Regions from separate parts of the Glycomyces sp. MUSA5-2 genome, predicted to be linked through region 2. Evidence: predicted binding sites of a transcription regulator. Region 2 holds the regulator's gene; each other region holds the start of a gene.

Region 1 (9,627 bases), on a different contig from region 2:
CGACGGCGAGTAGTCGGCGGGGTTGAAGTTGCGGGTGCCGCCGGAGCGGCGGGCCGGGTCCGCGAAGGCGGATTCGGCGAGGGGGGTTTGGAGGGCGTCGGCCACGGTCACCCGGACCGGCAGATCGAGGGCTTCGGTGTTCGCCTTCGCGTAGTCCGCAGTTGCCTGGTCTAGTTCGATCGCTTCGACCTCCAAGCCCGCCTGCGCGAAGGCCAAGGCTTCGGTGCCCAGGCCGCAGCACAGGTCGGTGACCTCACCGGCGGACGCCGCGAAGCGGGCCGCCCGGCGCACCGCCACCGGCCAGCGCGTGGCCTGCTCCAGGCCCGCCCGGGTGAAGTAGAGGCGGTCCGCGAGGTCGCCGAACTTCGGGCGGGCGTGGCGGCGGAGGTCGGCGAGGGTCAGGGCCGCGGCGGCGAGGGCTGGTTCGACGCCGGCTTTGCGGAGGGTGAGCGGGGCGCGGTCGCCGTCGTGCGCGAGGGCCTTGGCGGCGCGGGCCTGGAGCCCGGGGTCGGTCAGGAGGGCTTCGGGCAGGCTCGGTTCCACAAGTCAATGGTATGACGTGCGAGACCCGGTGTTGACGCCCCCACCTGCACGAACTAACGTCGGCCTTAGCACTCGCAGGGCGAGATTGCTAAGCGCTATGATCGCCTTGGCACTCTCGCCGAGAGAGTGCCAGCCACGGGCCGGTGCCTCGGCACCCGCGACGACGAGACCCGCGCTGTCGTGGCGGACATCCGTAGTGAACACGCGTTTGGAGAAACCAAGTGAGCAAGGCTGCCATCAAGCCGCTGGGCGACCGCATCGTGGTCCAGGCGAACGAGGCCGAGACCACCACCGCTTCCGGCATCGTCATCCCGGACACGGCCAAGGAGAAGCCCCAGGAGGGCACCGTCCTCGCCGTGGGCCCGGGCGCCTTCGACGACAAGGGCAACCGCCTCCCGATCGATGTCAAGGTCGGCGACGTGGTCATCTACTCCAAGTACGGCGGCACCGAGGTCAAGTACAACGGCGAGGAGTACCTCGTCCTGTCCTCGCGCGACGTCCTCGCGGTCGTCGAGCAGTAGAACGCGCCCCGGGCCCTCGCCAGAGGGCCCGTCCGCGTTCCTAGGAAAGGGAACCAATGCCGAAGATTCTCAACTTCGCCGAGGACGCGCGGCAGAACCTGCTGCACGGCATCGACCACCTCGCCGACACCGTGAAGGTCACGCTGGGTCCGAAGGGCCGCAACGTGGTCCTCCAGCGCTCCTTCGGTGCGCCGCTGATCACCAACGACGGCGTGACGATCGCCAAGGAGATCGAGCTCGCGGACCCGTACGCCAACCTCGGCGCGCAGCTGGTCAAGGAAGTCGCCACGAAGACGAACGACGTCGCGGGCGACGGCACGACCACGGCGACCGTGCTGGCGCAGAAGATGAGCCGCGCGGGCATCAAGGCGGTCACGGCCGGGGGCAACCCGATCGCGATCCGCAAGGGCATCGAGGCCGCGGCGAACGCCGTGTCCGAGGAGCTGCTGCGCCAGGCCATCGAGATCTCCGACCACGAGCACATCGCGCAGGTCGCGGCCGTGTCGGCGCAGGACCCGGAGATCGGCGAGCTCATCGCGAAGGCGATGGACGTCGTCGGCGCCGAGGGCGTCATCTCGGTCGAGGACGGCTCCAGCCTGGAGACGGTCCTCGAAGTCACCGAGGGCATGCAGTTCGACAAGGGCTTCATCTCCCCGAACTTCATCAACGACCAGGACTCGCGCCAGACGGTCTTCGAGGACCCGTACATCCTCATCACCAACGCGAAGGTCTCCTCGATCGAGGAGCTGCTGCCGGTGCTGGAGAAGGTCATCGAGACCTCGAAGCCGCTGCTCATCATCGCCGAGGACGTCGAGGGCCAGGCCCTCGCGACCCTGACGGTGAACGCCCTGCGCGGGACGCTGCGCGTGTGCGCCGTCAAGGCCCCGGCCTTCGGCGACCGCCGCAAGGCGATCCTGGGCGACATCGCGACCCTGACGGGCGCCGAGGTGGTCTCCTCGGAGATCGGCCTCGACCTCAAGCAGGCCGACCTGTCGCACCTGGGCCGCGCGCGCCGCGTCACCGTCTCCAAGGACGCCACCACGATCGTGGACGGCGCCGGGGAGCGCGACGAGGTCGACGCCCGGATCGCGCAGATCAAGCAGCAGGCCTCCACGACCGAGTCGTCCTGGGACCGCGAGAAGCTGGAGGAGCGCCTCGCGAAGCTCTCCGGCGGCGTCGCCGTCATCCAGGTCGGCGCGGCCACCGAGGTCGAGCTGAAGGAGCGCAAGCACCGCATCGAGGACGCCGTCAACGCGACCAAGGCCGCGGTTGAGGAGGGCATCGTCGCCGGCGGCGGCGCGGCCCTGGTCCACGCGATCGCGGCCCTCGACAAGGTCGAGCTGGCCGACCCGGAGGCCCGCATCGGCCTCAAGATCGTCGAGGCGGCCCTGTCGGAGCCGCTGCGCCAGATCGCCGCGAACGCGGGCGAGTCGGGCGACGTGGTCGTCAACGCGGTCGCGGGCAAGGGCTGGCGCGAGGGCTGGAACGCGGCCACCGACACCTACGAGGACCTGGTCTCGGCCGGCATCCCCGACCCGGTGAAGGTCACCCGCAACGCGGTCCTGAACGCCGCCTCGATCGTGGGCCTCGCGCTCACCACCGAGGTGACGATCGTGGACAAGCCCGAGGAGGAGCAGGAGGAGGCCGGGCACGGCCACTCCCACGGCCACGGGCACTCGCACTAGTCCGGGCTTCGCCTGAGCGACAAGCGAATACGACAAGGGCCGCCGACGATGTCGGCGGCCCTTCCGCGTGCCCGGCGGCGGGGTCCGGGGTTCTGGACGCCCGTGGAACCGCAAGTGTCAACATCCCGACAGTTTGTCGCGCCGCTGTCGGGAAACCGATAGAGTTCAAGAGCCTTCGCGGCCTTTGGGGATCGGAGCCGCGAAGGCACTTTTACGCCTGTTTCAAGGCGTTACACGTCCTGCCGCACCCGCAGCTCCCGCATCCGGTTGAGCACCGCGGCCACCTCGAACCGCCTGGGCACCGCGAAGTCCGCGTCCCGCACCCGCAGCAGCAACTCCTGGCCCTCCGCGTCCAACGCGGCCTCCAGGCGGTCCAGCGCCTCCGCCACGGTCGCCTTTCCGTCGATCCAGCCCTGCCGCACCGCGGCCTCGATCGCGTACCCGATCCCGGCGGTCATCGAGTGGTCGGTGATCTGCTCGACGGCGCGCACGTCGATCTCGGACTCCCCGAACCGCAGCCCGTCGGTGTCGTCGGCGCGGATCTTCTGCTTCCCGCGCGACTCCGAGGACACCGACCGCGCGTCGATCACGCGCGAGCGCGGCATCCGGAACCCCTCCGCTTCGACGCGCCGCCCGGTCGGCTTGGCCGCCAATGCCTTCGCGCGCTCGGTGACGTCCTCGGGGACGTACGCGTCCATGAGCACGACCCGGTCGGCGACGTCCATGTAGTCGCCGGACCCGCCCATGACCAGGACCACCGCGACGCCGTGCTCGTCGGCCATCGACCGCACCACGTCGACGAGCGGCGTGAGCGGCTCGCGGTCCTTCGCCACGAGCTCCTGCATGCGCGCGTCGCGGATCATGAGGTTCGTCGCGGCCGTGTCCTCGTCGATGAGCAGCACGCGCGCACCGGCTTCGAGCGACTCGACGATCGCGGCGGCCTGCGAGGTGGACCCGGAGGCGTTCTCGGTCGAGAAGCGCCGCGTGTCGTCCCCCGAAGGCAGGTGGTCGACGAACGCGTGGACGTCGACGCCGGTGACCGCGCGCCCGTCCTCGGCCCGGACCTTCACCGTCGACCGATCGGCGACGACGAGGTCGCGCCCGTCGCCGGGGACGTGGTCCCACACCCCGGACTCCAAGGCCCGCAGCAGGGTCGACTTCCCGTGGAAGCCGCCGCCGACGATGAGCGTCACGCCCGGCGCGATCCCCATGCCGCGCACCGTCCCCGCGTGCGGCAGCTCCACCTCGACCGCGAGCGAGTCGGGGGACCGGAACGGCACCCCGGACTCCATCGGCCGGTCGTCCACTCCGGACCTGCGCGCGAGCATCGACCCGTCGGCGACGAACGCCACGAGTCCGGAATCCGACACCTGCTTCCGCAGGGCCGCAACGTCATCGGCGTGACGCGTCCACACGCCCGCCTCCTCCTCGCCGACGGCGAGCGCGTCGTCCGCCGCGTCCGGCAGGTCCTCGCACAGCAGCCGCGCGGCCTGCCGCCCGGCGATGCGCCGCCCGTGCCCGGGGAACTGCGCGCCGAGGCGGAACACGACCGAGCCGTCCTCCCCGACCTGGCACGACGCCCGCCGCAGGATCTCCTGGCCGCCCGCGTCGATCCGCAGGTCCCTTGTCGGACAGGCCTTCTTGAAGCGCTTGGCGAGGAGCACCGCGAGGGCCCGGCGCCGCTCGGGGGTGGCGTGCCACTCGGGCAGGAGGTCCGCGGCCTCGGCGTCGAAGGACAGCTCGACCCGGCTCGGCGGGGCGAACGGATCCGACTGGACTTTCAAAATGTCGAGAATCGCCTGACCTGTCCACCATTTGCCACGCAGGGATTTATATCGCCCGTAACTCGTACCTTCCAGGGCCGTTAGTTCGTTAGACAGGTCATGGCGAGGTGGATGTGAACGATGATCACCAAAATCGCGGGACTCGGCCCGGTGCTGTCGTCCGCCTCTTCGCTGTGTCATGCCCCCAGTTTCCCATCAGGGTCGAGGTATTCGCGTCAGCGAACCCGAACACCATGCGTCCACGCCTCTTCCCGGAATCCTCGAAAAGTCACTCGAAAAATTCGCGCGAACTCGCGTCATGGCGGCGGACCGCCTGCGTGCTGGATGTAGAGAGACACGCACGGCCTACCGCACCGAAAGGTAGAACAAAGTGAGAACCGTACTGGTCTGTGTTAAGACTCCTCAAGCCGGACAGAAGATCTCGGCCTGCGCGACCCGCATGGGCCTGGCGCAGGCGGTCAAGTCGGTCGAGGGATCGCCCGAGCTGTTCCTCGAACTCGGCCGCCGCCAGGTGGACGTGGTGCTCGTGGACGTCGCGCTCGCCGCCCCGGACCCGGTCAAGTTCGTCAAGACCGTCCGCGCCCGCTCCCCGCGCACCGGGGTCCTCCTGTCCGGCGCGGCGGACCCCCGTACCGCCGCGATGGTCGTGGCCGCGGGCGCCAGGGGCGTCATCCGCACGCCGTCCAACAACTCCGACGACCTCCTGGTCGCCCTCGCGCAGGCGATCATGTTCGCCTCCCCGAGCCTCCAGCGCGTCACCGAGACCGTCCCGCGGCAGCGCTCGACCCTCCAGGGGATGAAGCTGACCGAGCGCGAGCTCCAGGTCCTCCGCGGCATGTCGGAGGGCAAGTCCAACGCCGAGATCGGACGCGACCTGTTCGTCTCCGAGGACACCGTCAAGACCCACGCGCGGCGCATGTTCCGCAAGCTCGGCGCGCGCGACCGGGCCCACGCGGTGGCCGAGGCCTTCCGCTCGGGGCTCGTCTGCTAGCCACCGTCTACTGAGGACTGAACCGCGGCGCCCCGGCGGGAGCGGCGCCGCAGCGGGGAACCGGCAGGACCCCCGCGGGGCTCAGTCCCGATCGGCAAGCGCCAGAAGGACCTCGTCGCCTCCCGGAGTGGCGACGAGCTGAAGACCGACGGGCAGGTCCTCGACCAGCCCGGCCGGAAGGGCGAGACCGGGGGCACCGGCGAGCCCGGCGATGCACGTCAAGCGCACGATGGCCTCGCGGTCGGGCTCCTCCCCGATGCGCGGCGCGGGGCCGGGCGCGGCGGGGATCGCGAGCGCGGTGCCCTCGGGGAGCCGGTCCCTGACCAGCGCCACCACGCCGCTGCGGACCCGCTGCGCCCGCGTCACGTCGGCGCTGGTGAGCTTCGCCGCGTTCGCGAAGCGCGCCTTGACGCCCGGCCCGAACTCGGGCCGGGACGCCTCGATCCACGCGCCGTGGGCCTGCCATGCCTCCCACGCCTGGAGCGTCGCGTACGCGCGCCTGGCGCTCTCCAGCGGCGCGACCTTCGGCGCGGCCTCGTGCACGAGGCCGAACTGCGGGTCGTCGAAGAACGGCGCGGTGTCCACTTCGAGCCCGAGCGCCTCGACCGCCGGCATCACGGCCGCGCGCGTCGCGGGCGCGATCTCCTCCCAGATGTCGCTGGGCGCCAAGAGCCTCCGGATCGGCGCGTGGTCCTCGACCGGCTCCTCCAGGAGCACCTGCATCGCCAGGCGCAGCGTGTGCGCGTCCCTCGTGAGCACGCCCGCGGTGTCGAACGTCGGCGCGAGCGGCACGGCCCCTTGCAGACTCACGCGTTCATGCGTCGGCCGCAGCCCCCACAGCCCGCAGTACGACGCGGGCACCCGGATCGACCCGCCGGTGTCCGTGCCGAGCCCGATGTCCGCCAGCCCCAGCGCGACCGCCGACGCCGACCCCGACGACGACCCGCCCGGCACGCGCCCGGGCGCGGCCGGGTTCTCGGGGACCCCGTAGTGGAAGTTCGAGCCGTTCAGGCTCCACGCGAGCTCGTCGGTGATCGTCTTCCCCACGACCCTTGCGCCCGCCGCGCGCAGCCGCGCGACGGCCTCCGCGTCCTCCTCCGGCGGCACGTGCGTCTCCAGCCACCGCGGATTGCCTGCGCCCGTAGGCGTCCCGGCCAGATCGAACAGGTCCTTGACGGCGAGCCGGAGCCCTTCGAGCGGCCCAGGTCCTCCGGTGTCGTCCACGAGGGCGATGAACGGGTCAGTCAAGATCCAACTCCTTGGGCAGCGTGACGTGGGCGCCTTTGACGAGGTCGACGACCTGCGAGATCCGCACGTCGACGGCCGCGCTCAGGTACGCGAGCGCGACGGGCCCGGGGACGCCGTGGCGCTCCCGCAGGAACACCAGGGACGCGCGCACGGCTTTGCGGACCGCTTCGTCGAGGTCCTCGTCGAGTCCCGTCGTGATCCAGTGTTCCCCGGTCTCGGCGTACGGGCCGCCAAGGGCGGCGGCGAGTCTCCTCACCGCCGGGTCCGAGTGCACCGTCAACCGCAGGGTGGCGCGCAGCGGCGCCTCGAACGCGGTGAGCGCGACCTCCCCGTCGCCCTGCGAGAAGTGCGGGTCGCCGGTGTAGAACGAGGCGCCGGGCACGGCCACCGGCAGGTACAGCTTCGCGCCGGGTCCGAGGAGCCGGATGTCGAGGTTCCCGCCGTGCGGGCCCGGCGGCACCGAGTGGACCGGCGCCTCCGTGGCGGGCGCGGTGCCCATGATCCCGAGGAACGGCGCGAGCGGGAACCGCAGCGACCTGCCGTCGCCGACGGGGAGGACGCCGCGCCCGCGGTCGTCGACCGTGGCGACGGTGCTGACGGTCCCCTCCTCCTGCGGGTACTCCCCGGGGAGCGCGCCGCGGCCGTGCCGGTTGGAGACCACCCCGTACGGGGCCCGCCGCTCCAGTTGCAGCACTTCCACTTCGAGGACGTCGCCGGGTTCGGCCCCGGCGACCTGCACCGGCCCGGTGACGACGTGCGGCCCGGCGTCCGGTTCCCGCACGCACTCGCGGGCGATCCGCGCCGCGTCCTGGAGCACTTCGCCGATCCCGTTGGCGCCGAAGAACGCCGCCGGGTCCCCGCCCTGGTCTTCAAGGAGCCCTTCATGACTGACGGTGTCGAAGCAGACCGTGTCGCCGGACCGGACCTTCAGGACCGGAGCGGCGGCGGCGTTCGGGAGGCGCCCCCACTGGACCGTGTCGGGCCGGGACGGCAGGTAGTGGTCGGCGCCGTCGTAGTCGGCGAGCGGCTGGAGGAGCGTCATGGGCGGCACCGCGTTCCAGGGGCGAGGGGATGTATACGACAATGGTGGCCTGATCGTAGTGGAGGATCTCATGGCTGGGGACAAGGGGCCGCGCCGCGCGCCGCAGGAGGCGGTCCGCGCCGTCCGCGAGGACATCATCCGGGGCGTGTTCGCCCCCGGCGAGCGGCTCACCGAGGAGGCCCTCGCGGCGCGCTACGGCGTCTCCCGCGTGCCCGTCCGCGAGGCCCTGCGCGTCCTCGAAGCGGAAGGGTTCGTCGAGGCCAAGCCCTATGTCGGGGTCTTCGTGAAGGAGCTGAGCGAGGCCGAGGCCGAGGACCTGCTGGAGCTGCGCTCGGTGATCGAGCCGATGTGCGCCGCGCGCGCCGCCCGCAACCGCACCCCCGAGCAGCTCGGGCGCCTCAAGGAGCTGGTGAACCTCGGCTGGGACGCGGTCCGCGAGGGCCGCCTAGAAGAGGTCCCGCGCCTGAACTCCCGCTTCCACGAGGTGATCGCCGAGGCCTCCGGCTCGGAGGTCCTCGGCCAGATGATCCGCCAGCTCAGCCAGAAGATCGCCTGGGTCTACGCGGTCGGCCTGACCCTCCGCGCCGAGGACTCCTGGCGCGAGCACGAGGAGATCCTCGCGGCCCTGTCCGCCGGGGACGCCGACCGCGCCTCGGCCCTCCTCGGCCGGCACATCGTGCGGGCCACCACCGCCTACCGCAGGCGCGCCCGATCGGGTGACATTCCGGCCTGAGGGGCCGTTTCTGTCGCACCCCCGCGCAAACCTGGGCGCTACGGTCCCCTCTGGGAGGGTGGGGGCTGGGGACGGCCGTCCACCTCTACCCCCTGAACGCCCTAGAAGCATCCTCGCGAACAGTTGTATACGATGGGTTCCGCCGCTCCCGGAAGGAACCCATGGACCCTCAGCACCTCGCCCTGCTCGTCGCCGCCGGATTCGGCGCGGGCCTGTGCAACGCCATCGCCGGAGGCGGCAGCCTCCTGACGTTCCCGGCGCTGCTCGCGATCGGGCTCCCGCCCGTCCCGGCCACCGTCACCAACGCCGTGTCCGTGTGGCCCGGCTACGCCGGCAACGCCTTCGCCCTCCGGGGGCACCTCTCCGGGTTCCGCCAGGTCCTCCCGCGCCTCGTCGCGATCGCGGCCGTCGGCGCGGTCGGCGGCACCGTCGCCCTCCTCGCCGCCCCGCCGGAGGTCTTCACCGCGCTCGTCCCGTACCTGATCCTGTCGGCGACCGCCCTGTTCGCGGCCCAGCCGCTCATCACCAGGCGCCTCGCCGCCCGCGGCGGCGGCCCCTCCGCGCCCCTGCTCTACGCGGGCGTCTTCCTCGGCGGCGTCTACGGCGCGTACTTCAACGGCGGCATGGGGATCGTGTTCCTCACCGCGCTCGCCCTCGGCATCGACGCCGTCATCGGCCGCCTCAACGGCCTCAAGGCGCTCCTGGCGCTCACCACCGGGACCGCCGCGATGCTCTCGGTCTCCCTCTTCGGCCCGGTCGACTGGCTCGCCGTCCTCGTCCTCGCGCCCGCGTGCCTCCTCGGCGGCTTCGCGGGCGCCCGGCTCGCCGACCGCCTCCGGCCGATCGTCTTCCGCGTCGTCGTCATCGCGTTCGGCACCGCCGCCGGGGCCGCGATGATCCTCACCTGACCGAAAGGACCCCCATGACCGACCTCCTCCTCAGGAACGGCCGCCCCTGGACCCCCGGCCTCCCCCTTGACCTCGCAGACATCGCGATCACCGACGGCCGCATCGCCGCGGTCGGCCCGGACCTCGATCTCGAAGCGCCCCAGGTGATCGACCTCGAAGGCGCGATCGTCCT
Region 2 (9,627 bases):
CTGGCCACCGCCCAAGCGGCCCGGTTCCAGCCCTCGGCGGCGTCGCTCGGGTCGACCACGACCGTCGTGCCGTCCACTTCGGACACTTCTGCGCCCCAATGGTACTCGAACGCCTCCGCGAGCAGCTCAGGGTCCGCCGTCACCTCGGGGGCGTTCCCCCTGACGCAGCCGATGCCGCCCTCCTTGCCCCCGGCGAAGACCGCGGCGATCACCGTCGCGTCCTCCTCCCACTGCTCGTACAGGTCCGGGTAGGCGCTCACCTGGACGGCCTGCGCGGCCTCGGCGAGCGTCATGTCCTCCCAGCCGTCGGTGCGGCGCAGCTTCTCGTAGAACTTGAACGAGGCGTAGACGGGGTCCATGAGCTCCTCCTCGGAGCCCCACCCCATGCTCGGGCGCTGCTGGAACAGGCCCAGGGAGTCGTCGTGGCCGTACTCGACGTTCTTCAGCTCCGACTCCTGCATCGCCGTGGTGATCGCCACGGCCACGGCCCGCTCGTCCATGCCGTCGCGCAGCCCGACCGCACTGATCGTCGCCGCGTTCGCCGCCTGCTCCGAGGTCAGGTGGGCCTCCCCGAGGCCGGTGGTGAAGTAGCAGCCGGTCTGGCTGGGGCGCAGGGCGTCCCGTGCTTCTTCGGTGCAGCCCGCGAGCACGAGCGCCGCGAGCAGCGAGGTCAGGGCCAGGAGTGCGCGCACGGGAGACTCCGATCAGGTCGGTCGGCGGCTGGTAAGCCTACCCAAGAAGCCGGTCGCTTCTCAATGAACGAACGGACCCCTTCGCGCCCCTCTTCGGCGAAGAAGTACTCGGCCGTCAGTGCCGCCGCCTCCCGCAGCCGCTCCCGCAGATCCGGTGTGGCCGTGAGCACTTTGATCCCCGCCTGGGCCGACGGGCCGCCCGCGACCAGGCTCTCGACCAGCTCCCCCTGGTGCTTCGCGAGCGCGTCGGGCACGACCGCCCGCGTCACCAGGCCCCACGAGGACGCCTGCACCGCGTCGAACGACTCCCCGGTGAGGAACAGCCGCCGCATCAGGCCCGCGTCGAGCTTGCGCGCCACGACCGGCGCGATCACGGCCGGGACGACGCCGAGCCGGACCTCGCTGAACGCCATCGGCGCGTTGTGGGCCGCGACCACGAGGTCGGCCGCCGCGAGCAGGCCCATGCCGCCGCCCTTCGCGCCGCCGCCCGCGGCCGCGACCACCGGTTTCGGCGCCTCGCAGATGTCGGCGAGCAGCTCGGCCAGGTGCGCCGCCGGAAGGTCTTCGAGCCGCGTCGCCGCCGCAGACTCCTTCAGGTCCGCGCCCGCGCAGAACACCGGCCCGGAGTGGTCGATCACGATGACCCGCACGACCGGGTCCGCCACCGCCTCGGCGATGGCCTCGCGCAGCTCGCCGATCATGCGAGTCGAGAGCGCATTGCGCCGCTGCGGGGCGTCGAGGGTAATCGAGGCCACGTTCAGGTCCGCGCGGTACTTGATGAGAGCGTCGTTGCCGTTCACGCAAGTACCGTAGACAGGGTGTCCACCAGTCCCGCAACCGACATCGCCGCGGCCGCCGCCGACCCCTCCGCCGGGAGCGCCGGATTCGGGTTCTACGTCCACGTCCCGTTCTGCGTCTCGCGCTGCGGATACTGCGACTTCAACACCTACACCGCCTCCGAGCTGGGCGCGGGCGTCTCCCGCGACACCTACGCCGCGATCGTGCGCAGCGAGATCCGCTCCGCGGCTGCACGCTTCGACACGCGCCCGAAGGTCGACACCGTCTTCTTCGGCGGCGGCACGCCCACGCTCCTGAGCGCCGCCGACCTCGCCTCGATCCTCGCCGAGATCGACCGCGAGTTCGGGCTCGCCGACGGCTACGAGGCCACCACCGAGGCCAACCCCGAGTCGATCGACGCCGACTACCTCGCCGAACTCCACGACGGCGGCTTCACCCGCCTGTCGGTCGGCATGCAGTCCACCGCCTCCCACGTGCTCAAGGTCCTCGACCGCGAGCACTCCCCGCAGAAGGCCCTCGACGCCGTCTCGCACGCGCACAAGGCCGGTTTCGAGCACGTCAGCCTCGACCTGATCTACGGCACCCCCGGCGAGAGCGCCGCCGACTTCGCCGACAGCCTCGCCGCCGCCGTCGACACCGGCGTCGACCACGTCTCCGCGTACGCCCTCATCGTCGAGGACGGCACCGCGCTGGCCCGCCGCATCCGCTCCGGACGGGTGCCGCAGCCCTCCGACGACGTCGCCGCCGACCGCTACCTCGCCGCGGAAGCCGCCCTTTCCGCGGCCGGGTTCTCCTGGTACGAGGTCTCGAACTGGGCCAGGAACGATACCGCCAGGTGCCGACACAACCTCCTGTACTGGGAGGGCGGCCACTGGTGGGGCGCCGGTCCCGGCGCCCACTCCCATCTCCCCGGCGTGCGCTGGTGGAACCACAAGCACCCCTCCACCTACGGGACCGCCCTCGCGGAGGGCCTGCCCGTCGCGGGCCACGAGCGCCTCACCGACGACGACCGCTATCTGGAGCGGGTGCTCCTGCTCACCCGCCTCGCCAGCGGCCTCCCCCTCGCCGAGCTGCGCCCCGAGGGCCGGGCCGCCGCTGAACGCGTTGCGGCCGAAGGACTCGCCGACATCCGGGACGACCGGCTCGTCCTCACGCTCCGCGGTCGCCTCCTCGCCGACGCCGTGGTGAGAGACCTCACCGGCTGACGACGCCCGAGCGGGCGCCCCGTAGATTTGAGCCCGTCACGGACGAGCCATCCTCGCGTTGGCCGTCGCGGCGCGCCGGCCCCCAGCCGACGGCGCCGACGCGGGCCGCGCCGACCCCCGGCACCAGGTCCCGTCCCCCGTACCGGACGGAACCCCCAGGCCCCGACCCCTGAATCCTCGACACCGGAGCCCGAGCACCCATGCACACGCCATCCCCCGCCGCCACCCGCCGCGGCGTCCTCGCCGCCTCCCTCGCCGGGCTCGCCCTGGCCGCGTGCTCCGAGGAGGAGCCGCCCCCGGCGGACGACGGCGGCGCGGGCGCCGCCGAGGAGAGCCCCTCCGAATCCCCCTCGCCCGAACCGCCCCGCGAGATCACCATCACCCACGTCGGCGACACCATGCCCGGCTCCTACCCCAACCAGATGGCCTCCGACGACGGCGCCAGCTTCTTCGACGGCGTCCGCGACAACCTCACCGGGGACGTCGTCATCGCCAACATGGAAGGCGCCCTCTCCACCCTGGAGTTCGACAAGTGCGGCGGCGGCGCCTGCACCTACTTCCGCCTCCCCTCCGACTACGCCCAGGTCTTCGCCGACGCGGGCTTCCACGTCCTCAACCAGGCCAACAACCACGGCTGGGACGCCGGACCCGACGGCGCCACCGAGACCCAGGACGCCATCCGCGCCGCCGGCATGGAGGTCTGCGGCATCAAGGACGAGGTCGCCCTCGTCGAGACCGAGTCCGGCCTCACCGTCGGCCTCGTCGGCTTCGCGCCCTACACCTTCTACACCGACAACCGCGACCTCGACGCCGTCGCCGCCCTCGTCTCCGCCGCCAAGGAGCAGGCCGACATCGTCGTCGCCACCGCCCACCTCGGCGCCGAGGGCACCGACCACCGCCACGTCCCCGAAGGCGTCGAGAACTACCTCGGCGAGGACCGCGGCGACACCCGCGCCTTCGCCCACACCTGCATCGACTCCGGCGCCGACCTCGTCTTCGGCCACGGCCCGCACGTGCTGCGCGGCATGGAGGTCTACAACGGCAAGCTCATCGCCTACTCCCTCGGGAACTTCGGCGGCGGCCAGAACCTCTTCAGCATGGACGGCGCCCTCGGCCGCTCCGCGATCCTCTCGGTCACCATCCGCGAGGACGGCACCATCGCCGCCGCCAAGGCCCAGGCCAGCCGCATGAACGGCGACGGCTACCCCACCATCGACGAGGACAACGGCGCGTTCGACGACCTCAACGAGCTGGCCGCCGACTTCGGCGACAGCGGCGTGACCGTCGCCGACGACGGCGCGCTCATCATCCCGGGCGTCTGACCCCCCACGTACACTGGCACTCCTGGACAGGGAGTGCCAAACTTGAGTCCGGCAGACTGAGCTTCCGCTCGGCCTGCCGGACCGAAGTAGGCACCGAGACCGAGGGGACGTGGCGGCGATGGACGATCGCAAGCTCGAAGTGCTGCGCGCCATCGTCGAGGACTACGTGGCGACCCAGGAGCCCGTCGGCTCCAAGGCCGTCGCCCAGCGCCACGCCCTGGGCGTCTCCGCCGCCACCGTCCGCAACGACATGGCCTACCTCGAAGAGGCCGGGTACATCCAGCAGCCCCACACCTCCGCGGGCCGCATCCCCACCGCCAAGGGCTACCGCCTCTTCGTCGACCGCCTCGGCAAGATCAAGCCGCTCTCGGCCGCCGAGCGCCGCGCCGTCCACCGCTTCCTCGCCGAAGCGATCGACCTCGACGACGTCGTCACCCGCACCGTGCGCCTCCTCGCCCAGCTCACGCACCAGGTCGCCGTCGTCCAGTACCCGAGCCTCAACCGCTCCTCCGTGCGCCACCTCGAACTCGTGTCCCTCACCCCCACCCGGCTCATGCTCGTCATGATCACCGACACCGGACGCGTCGAGCAGCGCTACGTCGAGGTCCCCGCCGAGCTCACCGAGGACGACGTCCTCGACCTGCGCCGCCTCGTCAACGAGCAGCTCCAGGGGAAGGCCCTCGCCGACGCCCCCCGCATCATCGCCGGACTCGCCGGGCTCGCCCGCCCCGAACTGCGCGCCACCGCCTCCGAGCTGGCCCGCGTCCTCCTCGACTCCGTCGTCGCCCGCACCGAGGAGCGCGTGGCCGTCGCCGGCGCCGCGAACCTCACCCGCAACGGGAACTTCTTCGCCGGGTCCCTGCGGCCCATCCTCGAAGCGCTCGAAGAGGAGGTCGTGCTCATGCAGCTGCTGGGCCGCGCCGACTCCAACGCGCTGCTGACGGTCCGGATCGGCGACGAGAACGAGGTCGCCGACTTCCGGGAGGCCACCGTCGTCACTGCCGGGTACGGCCCCGGCTCCGTCGTCGGGCACATGGGCGTGCTCGGGCCGACCCGCATGGACTACCCGGGCACGATCGCGGCCGTCCGCGCCGTCGCCCGGTACGTATCAGAGATTTTGGAACAGAACCGCTGACAGGACGATGAGCATCCACGTGGCTAAGGACTACTACGGCATCCTCGGTGTCGAGCGCAACGCGACCGAGGACGAGCTGAAGAAGGCGTACCGGAAGCTGGCGCGCAAGTACCACCCCGACGTCAGCGACGAACCCGACGCGCAGGAGCGCCTCCAGGAGATCAACGCCGCCTTCGAGGTCCTCATGGACCCCCAGAAGCGGGCGATCGTCGACGCGGGCGGCGACCCGTACGCGCGCGGCGCCGCGGGGGGCGGCGCCGGGGCCCCGTTCATGGGCTTCGAGGACATCATGGACGCGTTCTTCGGCGGCTCCATGGGCGGCTTCGGCCGCCGCGGCCCCCGCTCGCGCACCCGGCCCGGCAACGACGCGCTCCTGCGCCTCGACCTCGACCTCGAAGAGGTCGCGTTCGGCACCGAGTCCACGCTCACCGTCGACACCGCGATCCTCTGCGACGCCTGCGACGGCACCTGCACCGAGGGCTCCAGCGAACCGCAGACGTGCTCCACGTGCGGCGGCTCCGGCGAGGTCCAGGTCGTGCAGCGCACCATCCTCGGCCAGGTCCGCACCGCGCGCCCCTGCTCGGCCTGCTCCGGCTACGGCACGATCATCACCGACCCGTGCCGCAAGTGCGGCGGCGAAGGCCGCGTGCGCTCGCGCCGGCGCATCACCGTCAAGGTCCCCGCGGGCGTCGAGGACGGCATGCGCATCCGCCTCTCCGGCGAAGGCGAGGTCGGCCCCGGCGGCGGCCCCGCCGGCGACCTGTACGTCGAGGTCCACGAGAAGCCCCACGAGGTCTTCACCCGCGAAGGCTCCGACCTGCGCTGCCGCGTCCGCGTCCCCATGACGCAGGCCGCCCTCGGCACCAAGCTCACCATCCACACCCTCGACGACCAGGTCGAAGTCGAGGTCTCCTCCGGCACGCAGCCCGGCACGATCAAGAAGGTCCGCGGCCACGGCGTCCCCAAGCTCCGCGGCGGCGGCACCCGCGGCGACCTCTACGTCGAACTCGACGTGCGCACCCCGAGCAAGCTCGACGCCGAGCAGGAGGAGCTCCTGCGCAAGCTCGCGAGCCTCCGCGACGAGGAGATCAAGGAAGTCAAAGGCGGATCCGGTTTTTTTAGCCGCATGCGCGACGCGTTCAACGGCCACGCATAGGCCCCCAGCCTGACGAGCCCCGTCCCCCACTCCAGCGGTCGGGAGGCGGGGCTCCGCTACACTCCGGCCCCGTGATCAGCCTCGACCCCACCGCACTCGCGCTCCTCGCCCTCCTCGTCGTCGCGGGCCTCGTCGCCCTCGTCGTCTCCCTGCGCCGCCGCACCGCTCCCGCGGGCGGCCCCCGCCTCGACGCGGTCCCGCCGCCCGGCGGCCCGCAGACCGGCGAGCGCTGGTTGGCCGACGTGCCCTTCGAGGACGAGCCGCGCCGTTCCAAAGAGCGCCCCGTCCTCGTCATCGGCTACTCCGGCCGCGGGTACTGGGTCCTCAAATGCACCACCCAGGAGCCCCGCGAGGCCGAATGGCGCGTCGCCGCCCCCGCGAACCGCTGGGACCCGCCCGCCGACAAGGACGGCTGGGTCGACCTCGCCCCCGTCCACCTCCCGCGCCGCCGCTTCGACCACGCCTTCGGCCGCATCGGCGACCCGGCCCTCTACCGCAAGATCACCGGCCGCCTCCGCTGGGAACGCGCCGTCGACTTCACCCGCTGAATGCCCACTACACTGGCCCGGTGAGCGATCCGGTCTTCCTCGTCGACGCCCTCCCGGCCCCCGGCGACTACGTCCTCGACGGCCCCGAAGGGCACCACGCCGCCGACGTGCAGCGCCTCCAGCCCGGCGAGACCCTGCTCCTCGCCGACGGCTCCGGCGGCGTCGCCGCCGCGCGCGTCGCCCACGCCGAGCGCGGGCTCCTGCGCCTCGACGTCCTCGACAACCGCACGCTCCCCGACCCCGACCCGAAGCTCACCGTCGTCCAGGCCCTCCCCAAGGGCGACCGGGGCGAGCGCGCCGTGCAGATGCTCACCGAGATCGGCGTCGACGAAGTGATCCCCTGGGCCGCATCGCGGTCCATCGTCCAGTGGAAGGGCCCGCGCGGCGACAAGGCCCGCGCCAAATGGGACGCGACCGCCCGCGAGGCCTCCAAGCAGGCCCGCCGCGCCCACCTCGCGCACGTCGCCGAGCTGCACACCACGAAGCAGCTCGTGCAGCGCCTCCGCGCGGCCGCGCAGGTCCTCGTCCTCCACGAGGAGGCCACCCTCCCGCTCTCGCAGGTCCCGCTGTCCACCTCCGGTGAGATCGCCCTCGTCATCGGCCCCGAAGGCTCCATCAGCCCCGACGAGCTCGCCGCCCTGGCCGAGTTCGGCGAGCCGGTCCGCCTCGGCGACACCGTCCTGCGCACCTCCACCGCGGGCCCCGCGGCCCTCGCGGTCCTCCAGGCCCGCCTCGGCCGCTGGTGACCGGCCGCGCCTCCTAAGATCACCGGATGACCGACACCGACTGCATCTTCTGCAAGCTCGCCGCGGGCGAGATCCCTTCCCAGAAGGTGAAGGAGACCGAGCGCGTGCTCGCGTTCCGCGACCTGTACCCCAAGGCCCCCGTGCACGTCCTGGTCATGCCCAAGGACCACTACGCGAACACGGCCGAGCTCACCGCCGCCGACCCCGAGCTGGCGGCGGAGGTCCTGACCGTCGCGACCGAGGTCGCGGAGTCGGAGGGCATCGCCGAGACCGGGTGGAACCTCCTCGCGAACACCGGCGCCGAGGCCGGGCAGACCATCTTCCACGTGCACTTCCACGTGCTCGGCGGCAAAGCGTTCGAACCGCTGCTGGCGGGATGAAATCACACCGCCGCCCCGTTTACCCGCTGTCCCTTGTCGCAGGCAGGAACTACCATTGGGGCATGGAAACCGCGGCTCCCGAGGGGCCGCTCGAAGTCTCTTTTGAGGAAGCAGGTGGCGAACAGCCCTCGCGGCGAAGCCTATGACCGACCGCTCTGACAACGTCAACAACTCTTCGACGATCACGTCCACGATCACCGTCGGCGACCAGAGCGCGCTCATGGCACTGCTGGGCCGCGCCGACGAGAACCTGCGCTACATCGAACGCCGCTTCCCCGGCGTCGACCTCCACGTGCGCGGGGACACCATCACCCTCACCGGCATCAACGGGGCGCCGCGCGCCGCCGAACGACTCGTGAAGGAGCTGCTCGCCTTGATCGAGAACGGCGAGAACGTCGATCCCGACATCATCCGGCGCACGGAGAACATGCTCAAATCCGCGCCCGGCGAGCGCCCCGTGGACGTGCTCACGCAGAACATCGTCTCCAAGCGCGGCAAGGCGATCCGCCCCAAGACCATCGGGCAGAAGCGCTACGTCGAGGCGATCGACAACAACACGATCGTGTTCGGCATCGGCCCCGCGGGCACCGGCAAGACCTACCTCGCCATGGCGAAGGCCGTCCAGGCGCTCCAGGCCAAGGAGATCAGCCGGATCATCCTCACCCGCCCCGCGGTCGAGGCCGGCGAGCGGCTCGGGTTCCTGCCCGGCACGCTCTTCGAGAAGATCGACCCGTACCTGCGCCCGCTGTACGACGCGCTGCACGACATGATCGACCCGGGCTCGATCCCGAAGCTCATGGAGTCCGGCACGATCGAGGTCGCGCCGCTCGCGTTCATGCGCGGGCGCACGCTCAACGACGCGTTCATCATCCTCGACGAGGCGCAGAACACCACGCCCGAGCAGATGAAGATGTTCCTCACCCGCCTCGGCTTCGGCTCGAAGATCGTCGTCACCGGCGACGTCACCCAGGTCGACCTGCCCGGCGGCACCACCTCCGGGCTGCGCGTGGTCCGCGACATCCTCGAAGGCGTCGAGGACGTGCACTTCGCCACGCTCCGGGCGGAAGACGTCGTCCGCCACCAGCTCGTCAGCGATATCGTGAACGCCTACGAGAAGTGGGACGCCGCGAAGGACGGCCATCGCGCACCCGCCGGGAAAGGGCATCGAGGGAACCGTGGGCATCGAGATCATCAATGAGTCCGGGCGCGACGTCGACGAAGCGGGCATCCGCGCCGTCGCCGAGTTCGCGCTCCTGGAGATGGGCGTCAACCCGCTCGCCGAGCTCTCGGTCCTCATCGTCGACATCGAGCACATGACCGAGCTGAACAAGCGCTGGATGGGCGGCAGCGGGCCCACCGACGTCCTGTCGTTCCCGATGGACGACGCGATGCCGGCCCGCCCCGACTCCTCGGAGCCGGGCACGCCCATCCTCGGCGACCTCGTGCTCTCGCCCGAAGTCGCCGAGGCCCAGGCCAAGGACGCCGGGCACTCCACCGCCGACGAGATGCACATGCTCTCCGTCCACGGCGTGCTCCACATCCTCGGCTACGACCACGCCGAACCGGAGCAGGCCAAGGAGATGTTCGGCCTCCAGAACCGGCTGCTCGACTCCTGGCGGGCCAGACGCACGGCCTCGGCGGAGAG
Region 3 (9,627 bases), on a different contig from region 2:
GCCCCACCATGGCCGAGATGACCCGCAAGATCACCGAAGCCCTCGACGCCGCGTGACCGCCCCGTGCGAAGGCCCCGAACGCGTTTGCGCCGGGGCCTTCGGCGTTACCCTCACCAGATGACCGGGACCCGACTCACGCTGACCTCCATCACCGTCACCGCGCCCGACCCGCGGCTCCTCGCCGACTTCTACGCGCGCCTCCTCGGCGTCCCCGTCGCCGTCAGCGAACCGCCCCGCCCCGGCGAACCCGACAGCGCCGGGTGGGCCCAGGTCCGCACCGGCGACGGCCTCACCCTCAACTTCGAATACGAGGCGCACTGGCAGGCCCCCGTCTGGCCCGCCCAGGACGACCGCCCCCACGCCACCCAGCACCTCGACATCCACGTCGACGACCTCGACACCGCCGTCGCCCACGCCGCCGAACAAGGCGCCCGCCTCGCCGACTTCCAACCCCAAGCAGACGTGAGAGTCCTCTTCGACCCCGCCGGCCACCCGTTCTGCCTCTTCCTCTGAGGCACGGGCTTTGCGCCCCGCGCCGCGCGCCGCCCGGGATAGCATCGGCTGATGGCGGGGTCCACAGTGCGGGCGGACGGCGGGGCGGTGGTGCCCGCGGTCGTCGCGGTGCTGCTCGGGCTCGCCACGGTCGTCGTCCTGTGGCGGCTGTACCGGAGCGGGACCAGGGGCGCGCCGCTCGCGCTCATGGGGATCGGGGCCGCGGCCGCGGTCGTCGGGGCCGCGCTGGTCGTCGCCGACCCGTTCGGGACCGCCGGTGCCATGACCGTGCTCGCCGTCGTCGGCGGTCCCGCCGTCTACCTCGTCGGGAACCTGCTCGCGGTGCGCGCGGACACCGGCCGCGTCTCGCGCTCCCGGATCGGCGCCCTCGCGGGCCTCGCGGTCGTCGCGCTCATCGGGGTCGTGCTGCCCGCGCTCGTGCTCGCGGCGCTCGCGTTCGCCGTGCTCCTGCTCCTCGCCCTCGGCGCCGCAGGCTGGTTCAAGCCGCCGTCGATCAACGTCCGGGACTGACGTGCGGTTCGCCCTCGCCCTCACCGCGCTGCTTCTCGCGGTCCTCGCCTACGGGATCGCCGCCGGAGTCGGCACCGGTGGGCCCCAAGGAGTCCCGGCCGTCGACTGCTTCCACGTCGACGCCACCGGCGACATCGGCACCTGCGCCGACGCCCCCGAACCCGCGCTCACCGGCCCCCTCGCCGCCGCCGACTGGGCATGGTGGGGGCCGGCCGCGGCGCCCGTCGCGTTCGGGGCCCTCGTGCTCGCCGTGTGGCAGCGGATCAGGCGGTCGACAGCCGCATCGCGGGCTCCGCGGAGACCTTGAACCCGATCTGCTCGTACATGCCGAGCCCCTGGTCCGTCGCGAGCAGCTCCACCGTGCCGACGCCGTTGTCGCGGAACCACTCCACGAGCGCGTCCATGCACGCCCGGCTGTACCCGCGCCGCCGCCACTCGGGATCGGTCACCACGTTGAACACCCACCCGTACAGGCCGGACGGGTTCCCCGGGGTCGGCAGCCGCTCGCTCACCGTCCCCACCGCGCAGGCCGCGAGCCGCCCCGACCCGTCGGGCGCGTCGACGACCACGGCGTGCATCGTCGGGGAGGGCTCGGCGAGGCGCCGCGACAGGGCCTCGGCGGTCACGGCCCGCCACTGCGGGTCCGAGGTGTCGAACCACTCCGAGAGCAGGAGCGACCGGAACCGGACGAGCTCCTCGATGTCGCCGGGGCCGGCGCTGCGCGTTGCGATCATGGCGCGAGTCTAGGCCGACACCGGGCGTCACCCGAACCGGTTTGCGCGGGTACCGTTGCGCCCCAGACCGTGCCATGATGGGACCTATGTCCCGCCGCCCAAAGGACCTCACCCCCGAGCAGCTCCGCTTCGTCCCCCAGAAGCCGGTGCGCTGGCTCTCGCCGCGCACGCTCATCGACACGAGCATGCGTTTCGGCCTCGCCCGCGTGTTCGGCGGCTACGTCGACAAGCGCGAGATCATCGGCAACCGCCCGCAGCCGGTCTACGACCACTCCGGCGCCGAGGAGCTGTGGATCGACTACGTCGCCGACATCGGCGACGGCTTCAACGCCACCTACTCGATCGCGTACCTCATGGCCCAGGACGAACTGGAGGTCGGCGGCGAGCGGCTGCCGCGCGGCTCGGTGCTCGTCATGGGCGGCGACGAGGTGTACCCGGCGGGGGACTGGGTCGAGTACGAGCAGCGCATGAAGGGCCCGTACGAGGCCGCGAACCCGGGCTGTCCCGTTGCGCTGTACGCGATCCCGGGGAACCACGACTGGTTCGACGGCCTGACCGCGTTCGCGCGGCAGTTCACCGAGGGCCGCACGATCGGCGGGTACCGGACCTTCCAGAAGCGGTCCTACTACGCGCTGAACCTGCCGCACCGCTGGTGGCTGTTCGCGCTCGACGCGCAGTTCGACACCCACCTGGACCAGAACCAGATCGAGTACTTCCGGCGCGCGGCCGAGCAGATGCAGCCGGGCGACCAGGTGATCCTGTGCGTCGCGCAGCCGTCGTGGCTGTGGACGGCCGAGGACCCGCGCTCGTTCGACCGGATCGACCACTTCATCCGCGACGTCATCGCCGCGCGCGGCGGCCGCGTGCCCCTCATCCTCACCGGCGACCGCCACCACTACGCGCACTACTCCGAAGTGGACGGCGTGCGGCACCTGGTGGGCGCCGGGGGCGGCGGCGCGTACCTGTCTCCGACCCACACGCTCCCCGAGGAGCTGACGGCCCCGCGCAAGTCGGTCCCCGAACCCGATGCGCCCGAACGGGAGTTCCGACTCACGCAGACGTACCCGTCGAAGGCGAAGTCGATGGGCTACGCGTTCGGGATCTTCGCGCGGCTGCCGTGGCTGAACAAGGGCTTCGTGGCGCTCATGGCCGTCGTCTCCCTCATCGCCACCGTGTCCATCCTGGAGGGAACCGGGACGACCGTCGCCGTCGCGGCCGTGCTCCTCGGCGCAGGCGTCGGCTTCGCGCACCCCGGCCAGGGCCGCCGCACGAGCAGGCACTACATACTCGGCGGCCTGCACGGCCTCGCGCAAGTGGCGCTGTCGTGGACGGGCGCGCAGATCATCAAGCAGTTCGACGACGTGTCACTGTGGACATACCTGGTGTACCTGCCGCTCGCCGGGCTCGCCGGGACCTGGCTCGTGGGCCTCTACCTCGTGGTCGCGAACCGATTGGGCGTCAACGCGAACGAGCTGTTCGCGGGCATGTCGGTGATCGACCAGAAGTGCTTCCTGCGCATCCGCGTCGATGCGAACGGCGCCACGGTCTACCCGATCGGCCTCGACCGGGTCGGCCGCCAGTGGGCCGCCGATCCCGAAGGGGGCGAGACGGACTCGTGGATCAAGCCGGTCACTCCGCTGAAGCCGCGGCTCATCGAGCCGGGCTTCGCCGCGTCCCACCCCGGCCCCAGCGCGGCGTCGCTGCCGCGGCAGAACCCGGTGCGCCGCTTCATGGCCCAGGCGGGGGAGTGGTTCTCCAGCCGCTGACCTACTGCGGCCGCGGCTCGGCCGGGGTCTCCATGACCGCGTCCGGTCCGTGCCCGCCGCGGCCCATGAGCCGGTGCAGCCCCGGGCTGAACACCGCGAGGACCACGGCCGTGAGGATCGCGAGGCCCGCGAGGATGTAGAAGAACGCCTGCTCGCCGACCTTCGGCACCAGGAACGCGTACGCCTGCCCGCCGAGCGGCGTGCCCACGGCCGGGCCGAGGAACCACACGCCCATCAACTGGCCCTTGAGGTTCGCGGGCGCCAGCTGCGTCGTCACCGACAGGCCCACGGGCGAGACGCACAGCTCGCCCCACGTCAGCAGCAGGTACACCACGACCATCCACCCGAGCGCGACGAGGATCCCGGAGTCGGCGCGGCCTTGCAGCCACCCCAGGAACACCCACGACAGGCCCGTCAGGCCCACGCCGAGCGCGAACTTGTACGCCGTGCCGAAGCCCGTCCCGGCCTTGAGCCAGATCGCGCCGAAGATCGGCGAGAAGATGAGGATGAAGATCGAGTTGAAGTTCTGCACCCCGCCCGCGGGCAGGTGGAAGCCCCACGAGTCGAGGTCCACGGAGTTCGCCGCGAACGCGGTGAGGATCGACCCCATCTGGAGGTACAGCATCCAGAACACGACCGACGCGATGAACAGGCCGACGTACGCGCGCAGGCCCGCCTTCTCCGCGGGCGTCACGTCCTTCGCCTCGCCGAAGATGTAGATGAAGTACCAGACCGCGGCCGCGATCGACAGGATCGTCACGACCGTGGGCACCGTCGAGAGCGTCAGCGTCCCGGTCGCCGCCCAGATCGCGATCGCCACCGCCGCGACCACGAGCGAGATCACGATGATCCGCACGACCTTGCCGCGCTCCTCGTCGGCGAGCGGCCGCGAGGGCCCGATGCCGGTGCCCGTCAGGCGCGACCAGCCGCGCACGTACCAGAGCAGGCCGAGCGCCATCCCGACCGCGGCGGCGCCGAAGCCGAGGTGCCAGCGGTCGTCCCCGGCGAGGTAGGGCGTGACGAGGATGCCGAGGAACCCGCCGAGGTTGATGCCCATGTAGAACACGGAGAAGCCGGAGTCGCGGCGCGCGTCGGTGTCGCCGTCGTAGAGGCGCCCGACCATGACGGAGATGTTCGGCTTCAGCAGGCCCGAGCCGAGCACGACCAGGAACAGGCCGAGGAACACCAGGGCCGGGCCGCTCACCGGGATCGCCATCGAGATGTGGCCGCACATGATGATGACGCCGCCGATGAGCACCGCGCGCCGTGCGCCCAGGATGCGGTCGGCGAGCCACCCGCCCGGCAGCGACGTCAGGTACACCGCGCCGGAGTACAGCGACGCGATCGGGACGGCGACCGTGTCGCTCAGGCCCAGGCCGTTCTGGAGCACGGACGCGGTGAGGAACGTCAGCAGGATGCCCTGGAGCCCGTAGAAGCTGAACCGCTCCCACATCTCGGTGCCGAACAGGACCGCGAGGCCGCGCGGATGCCCGAAGAAGGTCTTCTCGCGGCCGGCGGCCGGGTACTCGCGATGGGACATCTCGGTCCTCCCGTGTCTCGGCGCTGCACTGCGCACTCTGGTACCCGGCGCGACCGGCGCCGACACCTGCCGACGCTAACCGGTCGCGGGCGTGCAGGCGGCGGGAACGGACGAAACGGGCGTCACCGAACGGATGCGGTGCGGTCATTTGTCTGATATGCACGGTTGCCTGGACTACGATCCGCCCTATGAGCGACGATCCTTACTGGAACCCCGGCCCGACCGACGAGCCGTCCGGCCGCTTCTCCGGCGGCGACCCGCTCGTCACCGACACGTTCGAGGGCTGGTGGCACGCCTCGCTCGACGTCGTCCAGCGCTCCTGGCGCTCGGTCGGCCTCATCCTCCTGATCGGCGTGGTCCTGCCGCGCTGGATCCTCGGCGCCTACAACAACAACGTGCGCACCCCCGACACGGACGTGGCCGTCACCGACTGGGGGACGTTCGTGCGCGAGTACTCGCCCGGCGTCCTCGCCGGGTTCATCGGCCTGGTCCTCGGCCTCGCGGTCCTGTACGTCTCCGGCTCGGCGGTCCTCGGCGCCGTGCGCACCGCCGCGGCCGAGGCCGCCGGGGGCTTCCTCTCCCTCGGCGAGGCGTTCTCCTTCGGGTTCAAGCGCGGCGGGAAGTTCTTCCTGTGGCTGCTGCTCGCCTGGGTCACCATCGTCGCGGGCCTGGTCCTGTGCGTCCTGCCCGGCCTGTGGGCGATCTTCGCGCTCAGCCTCATGGCCCCCGCGGCGGTCTTCGAGGCCCGCCGCAGCCCCTACGGCCGGTCGATCCAGCTGACGCACTCGGCGTTCTGGCCCGCGCTCGGGCGCCTGTGCATCGTCGTGCTCGTCGCCATCGCCGCCAACATCCTCATCGCGATCATCGGCCTGCTCCTGGCGGGCGTGTGGCACGCGGTCTTCGCGGGCTGGCTCGCCGCGATCCTCACCGTCGTCACCGAGGCGGTCATGGCGCTGCTGCTCCTGGCCCCGATGATCTGGGTCCTGTCGGCGTCCCTGTGCACGTACGCGTGGCTGCGCGGGCGCACCGAGCCGCTCTCGGCCACGTCCCTGTCCGCGGAGGCCTCGGGCGCGGCGGCCCCCGGCGAATACACCGGCCCCGGCGAGCCCGGCCACCCCGGATCGCCCTCGCCGACCCCGTAAGGATCGATGCCGTGCAGTGGACGCCGGGGCACCCGCCCCGGCGTCCGCGCTTTCCACCACTGGTTCCGTGCCCCGGATTGGCACTCTCACGGCGAGAGTGCTACAACTGATTTGGCACTCGCCGCTGGGGAGTGCTAAACACGCGATGAGGTGGTCGGGTCCTCTGGGCCTACCGTCGCGGGTATGCCGCCTCACCGTCGACCGACGAACGTTATCCGAAAGGAAGCCATCCACATGGCGAAGATGATCGCATTCGACGAGGAGGCTCGCCGCGGGCTGGAGCGGGGCTTGAACACCCTCGCGGAGGCCGTCAAGGTGACCCTCGGCCCGAAGGGCCGCAACGTCGTGCTGGACAAGAAGTGGGGCGCCCCCACGATCACCAACGACGGCGTGTCCGTCGCCAAGGAGATCGAGCTGGAGGACCCCTACGAGAAGATCGGCGCCGAGCTCGTCAAGGAGGTCGCCAAGAAGACCGACGACGTCGCGGGCGACGGCACCACCACCGCCACCGTGCTCGCGCAGGCCCTCGTGAAGGAAGGCCTCCGCGCGGTCGCCGCCGGCGCCAACCCGATCGGCATCAAGAAGGGCATCGAGAAGGCCGTCGCGGCCGTCGTCGAGCACCTCCAGGCCAGCGCCAAGGAGGTCGACACCGAGGAGCAGATCGCGAACACCGCGTCCATCTCCGCGGGCGACGCCACCGTCGGCGCCATCATCGCCGAGGCGATGGAGAAGGTCGGCAAGGAAGGCGTCATCACCGTCGAGGAGTCGAACACCTTCGGCCTCGACCTCGAACTGACCGAGGGCATGCGCTTCGACAAGGGCTACCTGTCCGGTTACTTCGTGACCGACCAGGACCGCATGGAGGCCGTGCTCGAAGAGCCGTACATCCTCGTCGCGAACCAGAAGATCTCCGCGGTCAAGGACCTCCTGCCGACCCTGGAGAAGGTCACCCAGACCGGCAAGCCGCTCCTGATCATCGCCGAGGACGTGGACGGCGAGGCCCTCCCGACCCTGGTGGTCAACAAGATCCGCGGCATCTTCAAGTCGGCCGCCGTCAAGGCCCCCGGCTTCGGCGACCGCCGCAAGGCCATGCTCGGCGACATCGCCATCCTCACCGGCGGCCAGGTCATCTCCGAGGAGCTCGGCCTCAAGCTGGAGAACACCGACCTGTCCCTGCTGGGCCAGGCCCGCAAGGTCGTCATCACCAAGGACGACACCATCATCGTCGACGGCGGCGGCGACGAGGACGCGATCCAGGGCCGGATCAACCAGATCCGCGCCGAGATCGAGAACTCCGACTCCGACTACGACCGCGAGAAGCTCCAGGAGCGCCTCGCGCGCCTGGCCGGCGGCGTCGCCGTCATCAAGGTCGGCGCGGCCACCGAGGTCGAGCTGAAGGAGCGCAAGCACCGCGTCGAGGACGCCGTGCGCAACGCCAAGGCGGCCGTGGAAGAGGGCATCCTCCCCGGCGGCGGCACCGCGCTCGCCCAGGCCGACTCGGCGTTCGAGAAGGTCGAGGCCGAGGGCGACGAGGCCACCGGTGTGGAGATCGTCCGCCGCTCGCTCGGCGCGCCGCTCCGCGCGATCGCCGAGAACGCCGGCCTCGAAGGCGGCGTCGTGGTGGAGAAGGTCAAGGGCCTGCCTGCGGGCCACGGCCTCAACGCCGACTCCGGCGAGTACGTCGACATGCTCGCCGCGGGCATCCCCGACCCGGCCAAGGTGACCCGCTCGGCGCTCCAGAACGCCGCGTCGATCGCCGCGCTGTTCCTCACCACCGAGGCCGTCGTCGCCGACGCCCCGGAGAAGGAAGGCGCCGGCGCCGCCGGCGGCGGCATGGGCGACATGGGCGGCATGATGTAAGCAGCCCTTCGGGACTGCTTACTCGGGCCGACTGAGTACTGCAGGGGAGGACCCCTCACTGTAAAGTGAGAGGTTCTCCCTTTCTCTGTACTGGCCTCCAGTGCAGACGGCGCAGCCGCTGCGCAAGCGGCATACCGCCCCAACCACGGGCGGTATGCCGCGACGCCCGCACCGGCGGGAGCGGTGGCGAGAGCGACCACCCCCGATCGGGTGACACGGGGCCCGCGAGGGCCCGTTTTTGTCGGACCCGGATGGCAACCTGGCGCCTACGGTCCCCTCTGGGTGGGTGGGGGCTAGGGATGGTATTACGGGCCTAAGCTTTCAACGCCCGAAATGTTTGCGGCCCAGCCGATTCGCGGCTCTTCACACCGTGTGCGACGCGGGCTAACCTTTGCACGTGTCCCCCGCACCCCGCCCGCACCGCTCCGATCGGCGCCTCGCCGCGCTGGCGTTCATGACCGGCGTGCTCGCCGTGCTCGTCTTCACCTGCTACGTCGGCGGCACCGCCACCGAGTCGCGCCTCGCCGAGCCCGACCCGTTCCCCGCCGTCCCCGAGCCCGACGCGCCCGCGTACCGCGAGGACGGCCCCCTCCTCCTCGTGTGCACCGACGACGCCGAGGACTTCGCCGAGCGCAACGAAGGCGTCGTCTACAGCGAGCGCATCGCCAACGAGCGCCTCCAGGAGGACTGCCTCGCCGACGGCTACCGCGACCTGCCCGCCGCCATCGCCGCCGCGGAACCCGACGCGCGCATCCAGATCCTCCCCGGCCACTACACCGTCGACGCCACGATCGTCGTCGAGACCGCCGGCCTCCAGATCGAGGGCGTCGGCGACAGCCCCGACGACGTGCAGGTCTCCGCGCACTTCGCCGCCGACGCCGTCCTCACCGCCCACGCCGCCTCCGGCCTCTACATCAAGGGCGTCGCCTTCGGCCAGGCCCGCGGCGCCGCCCTGCGGCTCACCGCCGTCGAAAGCGCGATGCTCGACGAGGTCGGCGCGTTCCAGAGCGACGGCGCGGGCATCCACGTCGCCGACTCCTCCGGCGTCGAGGTCCGCGACTGCCGCGCCGAGGCCGCCGACACCGCCGGGGTCCTCATCGAGAACTCCAGCGCCCACGTGATCGGCTGCGAGGCCACCGGGAACGCCGCGGGGATCGAGATCCGCGGCACCGACACCACCGCCAGCGCCGTCGGGAACCGCCTGCACGGCAACACGACCGGGCTCGTCATCGCCGACTCCGGGCCTGCCGCCGAGATCGACGTCAGCGACAACGTCGTCTACGGCAACAACGCCGACCACTACAGCCTCCTCGGCACCGCCGCCTGCGAGACCGATGCGGCCCAGCGCGACTGGACCGGCGGGGTCCTGTGCCCCGACCGCACCTACCCCGCCGGGGTCGGCGTGCTCATCGCGAACGGCACCGGCACCGCGGTCGCCGAGAACCGGATCTGGAACCAGCAGACCGCGGGCGTCGCCGCCTGGGGCAGACCGGGCCAGGAGGCGGGGCTCGGCGGGGACCGGAACACGTTCAGCGGCAACGTCTACGGCTTCCGCGAGGACG

The links. Region 2 encodes HrcA, which represses chaperone genes, less so after heat shock. Its sites were predicted from a motif close to CTTAGCACTCNCNNNNNGNGAGTGCTAAG; they were not measured.
Positions count from the first base shown of each region.
Region 1: groES (co-chaperone GroES) is a predicted target of HrcA. The motif match lies at 608-636, and genes of this name have one in related genera.
Region 3: groL (chaperonin GroEL) is a predicted target of HrcA. The motif match lies at 6,282-6,310, and genes of this name have one in related genera.

Region 1 is NZ_JBAGKG010000006.1:87,984-97,610, forward strand. It holds gene WA640_RS19365 (class I SAM-dependent methyltransferase) at 1-543, opposite strand, end outside; gene groES (co-chaperone GroES) at 765-1,064, shown strand; gene groL (chaperonin GroEL) at 1,121-2,749, shown strand; gene WA640_RS19380 (ABC-ATPase domain-containing protein) at 2,980-4,713, opposite strand; gene WA640_RS19385 (helix-turn-helix transcriptional regulator) at 4,904-5,524, shown strand; gene WA640_RS19390 (amidase) at 5,606-6,772, opposite strand; gene WA640_RS19395 (acetamidase/formamidase family protein) at 6,765-7,814, opposite strand; gene WA640_RS19400 (GntR family transcriptional regulator) at 7,885-8,547, shown strand; gene WA640_RS19405 (sulfite exporter TauE/SafE family protein) at 8,709-9,455, shown strand; gene WA640_RS19410 (amidohydrolase) at 9,470-9,627, shown strand, end outside.
Region 2 is NZ_JBAGKG010000013.1:17,129-26,755, forward strand. It holds gene WA640_RS26385 (hypothetical protein) at 1-692, opposite strand, end outside; gene WA640_RS26390 (enoyl-CoA hydratase-related protein) at 671-1,492, opposite strand; gene hemW (radical SAM family heme chaperone HemW) at 1,511-2,695, shown strand; gene WA640_RS26400 (CapA family protein) at 2,896-4,017, shown strand; gene hrcA (heat-inducible transcriptional repressor HrcA) at 4,136-5,152, shown strand; gene dnaJ (molecular chaperone DnaJ) at 5,172-6,308, shown strand; gene WA640_RS26415 (hypothetical protein) at 6,380-6,856, shown strand; gene WA640_RS26420 (16S rRNA (uracil(1498)-N(3))-methyltransferase) at 6,877-7,602, shown strand; gene WA640_RS26425 (histidine triad nucleotide-binding protein) at 7,629-7,982, shown strand; gene WA640_RS26430 (PhoH family protein) at 8,125-9,180, shown strand; gene ybeY (rRNA maturation RNase YbeY) at 9,158-9,627, shown strand, end outside.
Region 3 is NZ_JBAGKG010000011.1:86,829-96,455, reverse strand. It holds gene WA640_RS25355 (hypothetical protein) at 1-56, shown strand, start outside; gene WA640_RS25350 (VOC family protein) at 118-513, shown strand; gene WA640_RS25345 (hypothetical protein) at 565-1,023, shown strand; gene WA640_RS25340 (hypothetical protein) at 1,025-1,330, shown strand; gene WA640_RS25335 (GNAT family N-acetyltransferase) at 1,287-1,757, opposite strand; gene WA640_RS25330 (metallophosphoesterase family protein) at 1,844-3,523, shown strand; gene WA640_RS25325 (peptide MFS transporter) at 3,525-5,063, opposite strand; gene WA640_RS25320 (hypothetical protein) at 5,252-6,205, shown strand; gene groL (chaperonin GroEL) at 6,440-8,065, shown strand; gene WA640_RS25310 (right-handed parallel beta-helix repeat-containing protein) at 8,463-9,627, shown strand, end outside.